DNA from 2 places in the Streptomyces sp. NPDC056222 genome. Region 2 is predicted to be linked to the other one. Evidence: riboswitches for the same ligand, from Rfam matches in the RefSeq annotation. Region 2 holds a riboswitch; the other holds the start of a gene.
What was found. A riboswitch is a leader RNA that binds a small molecule or an ion and turns the genes downstream of it on or off. The one in region 2 is predicted to bind cobalamin.

Region 1 (4,189 bases), on a different contig from region 2:
CGAGCGTCGCGTGCACGCGACGCTTGGCCTGCGTGCCCTCGCCCGGGTCGTTGACCAGGAACGGGTAGATCAGAGGGATGTCGCCGAGCGCCGCGTCCGGGCCGCAGGCGGCCGACAGGCCGGCGTTCTTGCCGGGCAGCCACTCCAGGTTGCCGTGCTTGCCGAGGTGGACCATCGCGTCCGCCCCGAAGCCGCCGTCCTCGGCGCGCGCCGCGATCCAGCGGTAGGCGGCCAGGTAGTGGTGGGACGGCGGGAGATCGGGGTCGTGATAGATCGCGATCGGGTTCTCGCCGAAGCCGCGCGGCGGCTGGATGAGGATCAGCAGGTTCCCGCGCCGCAGGGCGGCGAGGACGATGTCGCCCTCGGGGTTGCGGGACCGGTCCAGGAACATCTCGCCGGGCGCCGGGCCCCAGTGCTCCTCGACCGCCTCGCGCAGCTCGGCCGGGAGCTGCGCGTACCAGCGCTTGTAGTCGGCCGCCGGGATGCGAACGGGGTTCTTCGCCAGCTGCTCCTCGGTGAGCCAGTCCTGGTCGTGGCCGCCGGCCTCGATCAGGGCGTAGATCAGCTCGTCGCCGTCGCCGGAGACCAGGCCGGGGATCTCCTCGACCGGACCGAAGTCGTAGCCCTCCTCCCGCAGGCGCCGCAGCAGCGCGACGGCGGAGGCGGGGGTGTCGAGGCCGACCGCGTTGCCGATCCGGGAGTGCTTGGTCGGGTACGCGGAGAGGACGAGCGCGAGCTTCTTCTCGGCGTTCGGGATATGGCGCAGACGGGCGTGACGGACCGCGATCCCGGCGACGCGGGCCGCGCGCTCGGTGTCGGCGACGTACGCGGGCAGCCCGTCCTCGTCGATCTCCTTGAAGGAGAACGGGACGGTGATGAGCCGGCCGTCGAACTCGGGGACGGCGACCTGGCTCGCGGCGTCCAGCGGGGAGAGACCCTCGTCGTTCTCCTCCCAGGCCGAGCGCGAGCCGGTGAGGCAGAGCGCCTGGAGGATCGGTACGTCGAGGGCGGCGAGCGCGCCCGCGTCCCAGGCCTCCTCGTCGCCGCCGGCCTGCGCCTCGGCGGGCTTGGTGCCGCCGGCCGCGAGGACGGTGGTGATGATCGCGTCGGCGCCGCGCAGACGGTCGAGCAGCTCCGGCTCCGGGGCGCGCAGGGACGCGACGTACAGCGGCAGGGCCTGGGCGCCGGCGTCCTCGACGGCCTCGCAGAGGGTGTCGATGAAGGCGGTGTTCCCGCTCATGTGGTGGGCGCGGTAGTAGAGCACGGCGACCGTCGGGCCGTCGGTCGTCCGGGGCGTGCGCTCCAGCGGGCCCCAGGTCGGCGCGGCGGCCGGGGCGTCGAAGCCGTGGCCGGTGAGCAGCACGGTGTCGGAGAGGAAGCGGGCCAGCTGCTCCAGGTTGGCCGGGCCGCCGTGCGCGAGGTAGGCGTGGGCCTCGGTGGCGACACCCACCGGGACGGTGGAGGTCGCCATGAGCTGGGCGTCGGGGGCCTGTTCGCCGGAGAGCACGACCAGCGGCCTTCCGGCGGCGCGCAGCGCGTCGAGGCCGTCCTCCCATGCCCGCAGCCCGCCGAGGAGCCGCACGAGAACGAGGTCGACGTCGTCCAGGAGCCCGGGCAGGTCGTCCAGGGCGAGGCGGGAGGGATTGGCGAACCGGTACTCGACGGGGCCGCCGGCCGCGCGGGCGCTGAGCAGGTCGGTGTCGGAGTGCGACAGCAACAGAATTCGCATGCGTGCGCAGGCCTTCCTCGGGGTTGTCCGCGCCCCGGGTGGTCGTATGGACGGCGGGAGTTCCTGACTCACCGGGCCGCTGGTGCGACCTGGCTCACAGTGGCGGGACCGCGCCGGATTCTCACCGGGCTTCCTCCCCGGGGTCCTGGGACCCCATGCCGTCTGCATAGTAGATCGTGCTCACGGCGGGCAGGGGTCGTCCCCAGGGGTCGTCCCGATCCACGTGGGTATGCTCGCCGCCATGCCGCCCACCCCACCCACAACGCCCAACCGGGGCGAACCTCTCATACGGGACCGTGGCGATGCCTGCCCCGGCGCGCTGCGCCTGCACCCCGCCGATGACGGCGGTCTGGCCCGACTGCGCCTGCCCGCAGGCTTGTTGACGTCTCGTCAGGTCCAGGTCCTGGCGTCGGCGGCGGAGTCGCTCGGCGACGGCCGGGTCACGGTCACGTCCCGGGGGAACGTGGAGCTGCGCGGCCTCGGCGAGGGCTGTGGCATCGATCTGGCGGAGCGGCTGACGGAGGCGGGCCTGCTGCCCTCGGCCACCCACGAACGCGTCCGCAACATCGTCGCCTCCCCGACCGCGGGACTGGACGGACTCGGCCACGCGGACGCGCAGTTGTGGGCCCGCGAACTGGACACCCTGCTCTGCGCGACCCCCTGGACGGCGGCCCTCTCGGGCCGCTTCCTCTTCGTCCTGGACGACGGCCGCGGAGACGTGGCGGGGCTGGGCGGAGATGTGACCTTGATCGCAGGAGGACCGTGGGCGGCCGGCGACGGGGGGACGGGCGAGAGCACGTCGCCCGGCGGGAGCAAAGCCTCGACGGGCGGGAGTCCGCACCCCGGCGGGACCGGAGCCTCGGCGGCCGGGAGCCCGTCGCACGGCGAGACCGGAGCCTCGGTGGGCGGGAGTCTGTCCCCCAATGAGAGCGAAGCCTCGGCCGGCGGCTGCGTCGGCCCCGCCCCGCGCGCGGCCGACGCCCTGCTGTACGTCGGCGGGCAGGCGTTCCGCGTCGCGGGCGCCGACGCGCCGCGAGCGGCGCTCGCCGCGGCCGACGCGTTCCTGCGGGCCGCACAGGCCGCCGGGAACGGCGCATGGCGTGTGAAGGAGCTGCCGAACGCAGGCGCACCGAACACGGAGGCCATCGACACCGCCGGCCTGACGGCACTGCCGGGCACCGCGACTCCCGGCGCCGGAACGGCCGACGCGCCGGACGCCGGGACCGGCCTCCTCGACCTCGCCGCCGCGCTCGCACGGGCCGGGGTCGACGCCCGGCCCGTCGTCCCCGCACCGCCGCTGCCGCACGGCGCGCCGCCCGCGCCCGGGCCCCTCGGCGGGAACGCGCTGCACGTGCTCGCGCCGCTCGGACGGCTGACGGCCACCCAGCTGCGGGCGCTGCTGCCCGCCGACGAGGTACGGCTCACGCCCTGGCGCGGGGCCGTCGTCGTCGGGGCCACCCGAACGCGGCTGCCCGAGCTGGAGGCGGCCGGGCTGGTCACCGACCCCCGCTCCCCCTGGGTCGGCGTCGGCGCCTGCACCGGGCGGCCCGGCTGCGCCAAGTCCCTCGCCGGCGTCCGCGCGGACGCCGTACCCGGCACTCCCGGCCTCCCCGTCCACTTCTCGGGGTGCGAGCGCCGGTGCGGCCACCCCCAAGGCGCCCCCGGCAGCTGGGTCGACGTCCTCGCCACCGCCGAGGGCACCTACCTCGTGGACGGCCGCCCCACCCCCCGTACCTCCCTGACCGAAGCAGTCGCAACGGCCCGCACAACGAGATGAGCGAGAACGACACGATGTTCGCCTACGAGAAGGACGGCGCGGAGATCTACCGCCAGTCCTTTGCCACGATCCGCGCCGAGGCGGACCTCGCCGATCTGCCCGCCGACGTCGCCACGGTCGCGGTCCGCATGATCCACGCCTGCGGCATGACCGACCTCGTCCGCGACCTCGCCTACTCGCCGCAGGTCGTCTCCCGCGCCCGCGCCGCCCTGCGCGCCGGCGCACCGATCCTGTGCGACGCGCAGATGGTCGCCAGCGGCGTGACCCGCAAGCGCCTGCCCGCCGACAACGACGTGGTCTGCACCCTCTCCGACCCCTCCGTGCCCGCCCTCGCCGCCGAGCTCGGCACCACCCGCAGCGCCGCCGCCCTCGAACTCTGGCGCGACCGCCTCGAAGGCTCCGTCGTCGCCATCGGCAACGCGCCCACCGCCCTCTTCCACCTCCTGGAGATGATCGCGAAGGGTGCGCCCCGCCCGGCCGCCGTCCTCGGCATACCGGTCGGCTTCATCGGCGCCGCCGAGTCCAAGGACGCCCTCGCCGCCCAGACCCTGGGCCTCGACTACCTCGTCGTACGGGGCCGGCGCGGCGGCAGCGCGATGACCGCCGCCGCGATCAACGCCATCGCGACGGAAGCGGAGATCCAGGCATGAGCGCCAACGCCCCCGGCAAGCTGTACGGAGTCG
Region 2 (4,189 bases):
GCGGTGGCCGCGTGCGCCGGGGCGGCGCCCAGCAGGCCGGCGGTGCCGGCACCGGCCAGACCCGCGAGGACGGAACGACGGTTGAGCGCAGGGAGGTGGGGCATCCGGTCTCCTCGGAGAGGGCAAGGGCCTGGCCTCTGACTGCCCGACAGGATGTAAGCGGTTGCTATGCCGAGGCAAGAGAAGACGCAATGTTTCTACGGGTTTCTATGAACCCGAAGGGAACCAGCGGAGACAAGCGACGGTAAACGTTCTCTCCCACACCTCTGCCCTGGGTTGTCCCCCGCGCTCATCCCTGCTTCACACGGTGCGGGCCCGCCGGGTGCGTGTCGCCTTCGGCGGGGCCACCGAGTCGCGCACCACGATGTGCGTGCCCAGCCGGTGCACGCCCGTCGTGGGTGCCCGCCAGGCGTCGTCACCGTCGTCGCCGTCGTCCCCGGGGGTCGCGAGCCGCACGGCCTGCCGGCCCATCTCCTCCAGCGGGATGTGCACGGTGGTCAGCCGCGGACGCATCTCTTGCGCCACGGGCACATCGTCGTAGCCGACGAGGGAGACGTCCTCCGGGATCCGGGCGCCCGCCTCCTCCAGGGCCTGCGCCGCACCGGCCGCCACGATGTCGTTGGCGGCGAAGATCGCGGTGAAGTCGAGCCCCTCGGCGAGGAGTTCGGTCGTCCGGCGATAGCCGAAGCCTCTGCTGAACGCACCGGTGTGCACCAGACCGTCATCGGGCGTGACGCCGCGCAGTTCGAGGGCTCGGCGGTATCCGGCGAGGCGGTCCAGCGTGGTCGAGACGGCGGGCGGGCCGCCCAGGTAGAGGATCCGCCGATGCCCTTGCGTCAGCAGATGGTCGGTGATGGCGAACGCACCGCCCTCGTTGTCGTACTCCACCGCCGCCGCGGGGACCCGTCCCCCCAGCGAGGGCCGGCCGCAGAGCACCAGGGAGGAGCCCCCGGCGTGGAGTTCCTCGGCGCGGCGGGTGAGTTCCGCGGTGTAGGCGCGGTCCACGACACTCCCTCCGACCAGCACGACCACGTCGGCACGCTGCTCGTGCAGGAGGTCGACGAAGGCCAGTTCGCGCTTCGCGTCGCCCTGCGTGCAGCAGACCAGGCAGAGCCGGCCCGTGCGCGCCGCCTCGCGCTCCACGCCGCGCGCGATGTACGCGAAGAAGGGGTCGACGATCTCGCTGACGATGATCCCCACGGTGCGGTTCGAGGTGCCGGCCAGGGCGCGGGCGTGCGCGTTCACCACATAGCCGAGCTCCCGCATCGCGCCCTCGACCCGGTCGCGGGTCGCCTGTGCCACCGGATAGTTGCGGTTCAGCACCCGTGAGACGGTCGCCGTCGACACTCCGGCGAGCGCGGCCACCTCCCGGATGGTCGCGCGCCGCGAATCCCCCGCCGCCACCTGCCGAGCACTCCCGTTCATCGGTGCCGCCTCCTCACGTGCGGCTGGAGCCTATACGAACTCCGTCGCCGCTGTTCACGGCACGCGGACGCGCCAGGAGCCCACCGGTCACGAACAACGGTGCGCGGCCCGGGACTTCGGTGGTCCCGCCGTCTCCGGCACAGGCGGGGAGCCGTCGCGGGGGCGGCACCGGAGACTCCGTTCCCCAGGGGTGGCGGCGCGCCGCCACGCAGCCCTCACAGCGGGTGTGTCTCATTTCACCGTCCGGAACATGAGTCACTCGCACCCTTCCACGCCCACGGGGCTACGCTGCCCGTGCAGCTGGTTCGCCCCGTCAGCCAGGCGGGACGCGTCGTAAGAGGGAACCCGGTGGGAATCCGGGACTGCCCCGCAGCGGTGAGCGAGAACGACCGCCGTCATACGCACTGGGCCCGCGAGGGTCTGGGAAGCGACGGTTAGTAGGTGTCTCGTACGACTTCCGTACGACGAGACGTGCTCGCGAGTCCGAAGACCTGCCCGTTGCCCGTACGCGACCGTTCGCGTGCGGTGATCCCGGTGACCTCGTGGGCGGGTCGGCGTGCACAGCAGGACGGATCGGCCGCGCGTACCTCGATGTACGCCCCTGCGGTGGTCCTTCCGGTTCGTCACCCTTCGCTCGCGACTCCTCGGGTCTGTCTCATGACACGCAAGCTCGCGAAGGAGAGTTACGTGACAACCGAGTCCGCGGCCGCGGCAGCACGGGCCACCGTGTACGGATACCCCCGCCAGGGTCGGAACCGGGAGCTGAAGAAGGCCGTCGAGGGGTACTGGAAGGGCCGGGTCGGCGCCGAAGCCCTCCGGGAGACCGCCCGGGAGCTGCGCGAGACCAACTGGCGGCAGCTCGCCGACTCCGGCATCCACGAGGTGCCGACCGGCGACTTCTCCCTCTACGACCATGTGCTCGACACCAGTGTCATGGTCGGCGCCGTCCCCGCCCGCCACCGCGCCGCCGTCGAGTCCGACCCGCTCGACGGGTACTTCGCGATGGCCCGCGGCACCGAGGACGTGGCGCCGCTGGAGATGACCAAGTGGTTCGACACCAACTACCACTACCTTGTCCCCGAGCTGGGTCCCGACAGTGCCTTCGGCGCCGACAGCACCAAGCAGGTCGCCGAGCTGAAGGAGGCCCTCGCGCTCGGCCACTCGGCCCGTCCCGTCCTGGTGGGGCCGGTCACGTACCTCCTGCTGGCCAAGCCGGCGCCGGGTGTCGCGGAGGACTTCGAGCCGCTCACCCTGCTCGACCGGTTGCTGCCGGTGTACGCCGAGGTGCTCGCCGACCTGCTCGCGGCGGGCGCCGAGTGGGTGCAGCTCGACGAGCCCGCCCTCGTCCAGGACCGCACTCCCGCCGAGCTGAACGCCGCCGCCCGCGCCTACCGTGAACTCGGCGGCCCTGCCGACCGGCCGAAGCTGCTGATCGCCTCCTACTTCGACCGGCTGGGCGAGGCACTTCCCGTGCTGGCGAAGGCCCCCGTGGAGGGACTCGCGCTCGACTTCACCGATGCCGCCGCCGGCAATCTGGCGGATCTCGCGGCGGTGGGCGGCCTGCCGGGCAAGCGGCTGGTCGCCGGTGTCGTCAACGGCCGCAACATCTGGATCAACGACCACCAGAAGTCCCTGACCGCCCTCGGCACCCTGCTCGGCCTCGCCGATCAGGTCGACGTCGCGGCGTCCTGCTCGCTGCTGCACGTCCCGCTGGACGCCGCGGTGGAGCGGGACATCGACCCGCAGATCCGCCGCTGGCTCGCCTTCGCGCGCCAGAAGACCGCGGAGATCGCCACGCTCGCGCGCGGCCTGTCCCAGGGCACCGGTGCGATCGCCGCCGAACTCGCCGCCAACCGTGCCGATCTGGCCTCGCGGGCGAGCTCGGCGATCACCAACGACCCCGCCGTACGGACCCGCACGGCCGCCGTCACCGAAAGCGACACCCGCCGTGCCCAGCCCTACACCGAGCGCGCGGCCGCCCAGCGGGCCCACCTGAACCTGCCGTTGCTGCCCACGACGACCATCGGCTCCTTCCCGCAGACCGCCGAGCTGCGCAGCGCCCGCGCCGATCTGCGCGCCGGATGGCTCGACACGACGGCATACGAGGAGCGGATCAAGGCCGAGATCCGCGAGGTGATCGCCTTCCAGGAGAAGACCGGCCTCGACGTCCTCGTGCACGGCGAGCCCGAACGCAACGACATGGTCCAGTACTTCGCCGAGCGGCTGACCGGCTACCTCGCCACCCAGCACGGCTGGGTCCAGTCGTACGGCACCCGGTACGTCCGGCCGCCGGTCCTGGCCGGCGACATCTCCCGCCCCGCGCCGATGACGGTGCGCTGGACGACGTACGCACAGCGGCAGACGTCCCGCCCCGTCAAGGGAATGCTGACCGGCCCGGTCACGATGCTGGCCTGGTCCTTCGTCCGTGACGACCAGCCGCTCGGCGACACCGCCCGCCAGGTCGCGCTCGCCCTGCGCGACGAGGTCGCCGATCTGGAGGCGGCGGGCACGTCGGTGATCCAGGTCGACGAGCCGGCCCTGCGCGAGACACTGCCGCTGCGCGCCGACGCCCACGCCCCGTACCTCGCCTGGGCCACCGAGGCCTTCCGCCTCACCACGGCCGGCGTCCGTCCGGACACCCAGATCCACACCCACATGTGCTACGCCGAGTTCGGCGACATCCTCCGGGCCATCGACGACCTCGACGCGGACGTCATCAGCCTGGAGGCCGCCCGTTCCCACATGCAGGTCGCGGACGAGCTCG

Region 1: another riboswitch for cobalamin. It lies ahead of cobN (cobaltochelatase subunit CobN); the one in region 2 lies ahead of metE (5-methyltetrahydropteroyltriglutamate--homocysteine S-methyltransferase).

What each region holds. Positions count from the first base shown of each region.
Region 1 covers NZ_JBHJTL010000049.1:22,141-26,329, forward strand. Annotated here, with positions in the region: gene cobN (cobaltochelatase subunit CobN) at 1-1,729, opposite strand, end outside; cobalamin riboswitch at 1,764-1,907, opposite strand; gene ACFC0D_RS22625 (cobalamin biosynthesis protein CobG) at 1,971-3,506, shown strand; gene ACFC0D_RS22630 (precorrin-8X methylmutase) at 3,503-4,156, shown strand; gene ACFC0D_RS22635 (precorrin-2 C(20)-methyltransferase) at 4,153-4,189, shown strand, end outside.
Region 2 covers NZ_JBHJTL010000046.1:5,391-9,579, reverse strand. Annotated here, with positions in the region: gene ACFC0D_RS21705 (M60 family metallopeptidase) at 1-104, opposite strand, end outside; gene ACFC0D_RS21700 (LacI family DNA-binding transcriptional regulator) at 301-1,425, opposite strand; cobalamin riboswitch at 1,710-1,939, shown strand; gene metE (5-methyltetrahydropteroyltriglutamate--homocysteine S-methyltransferase) at 2,113-4,189, shown strand, end outside.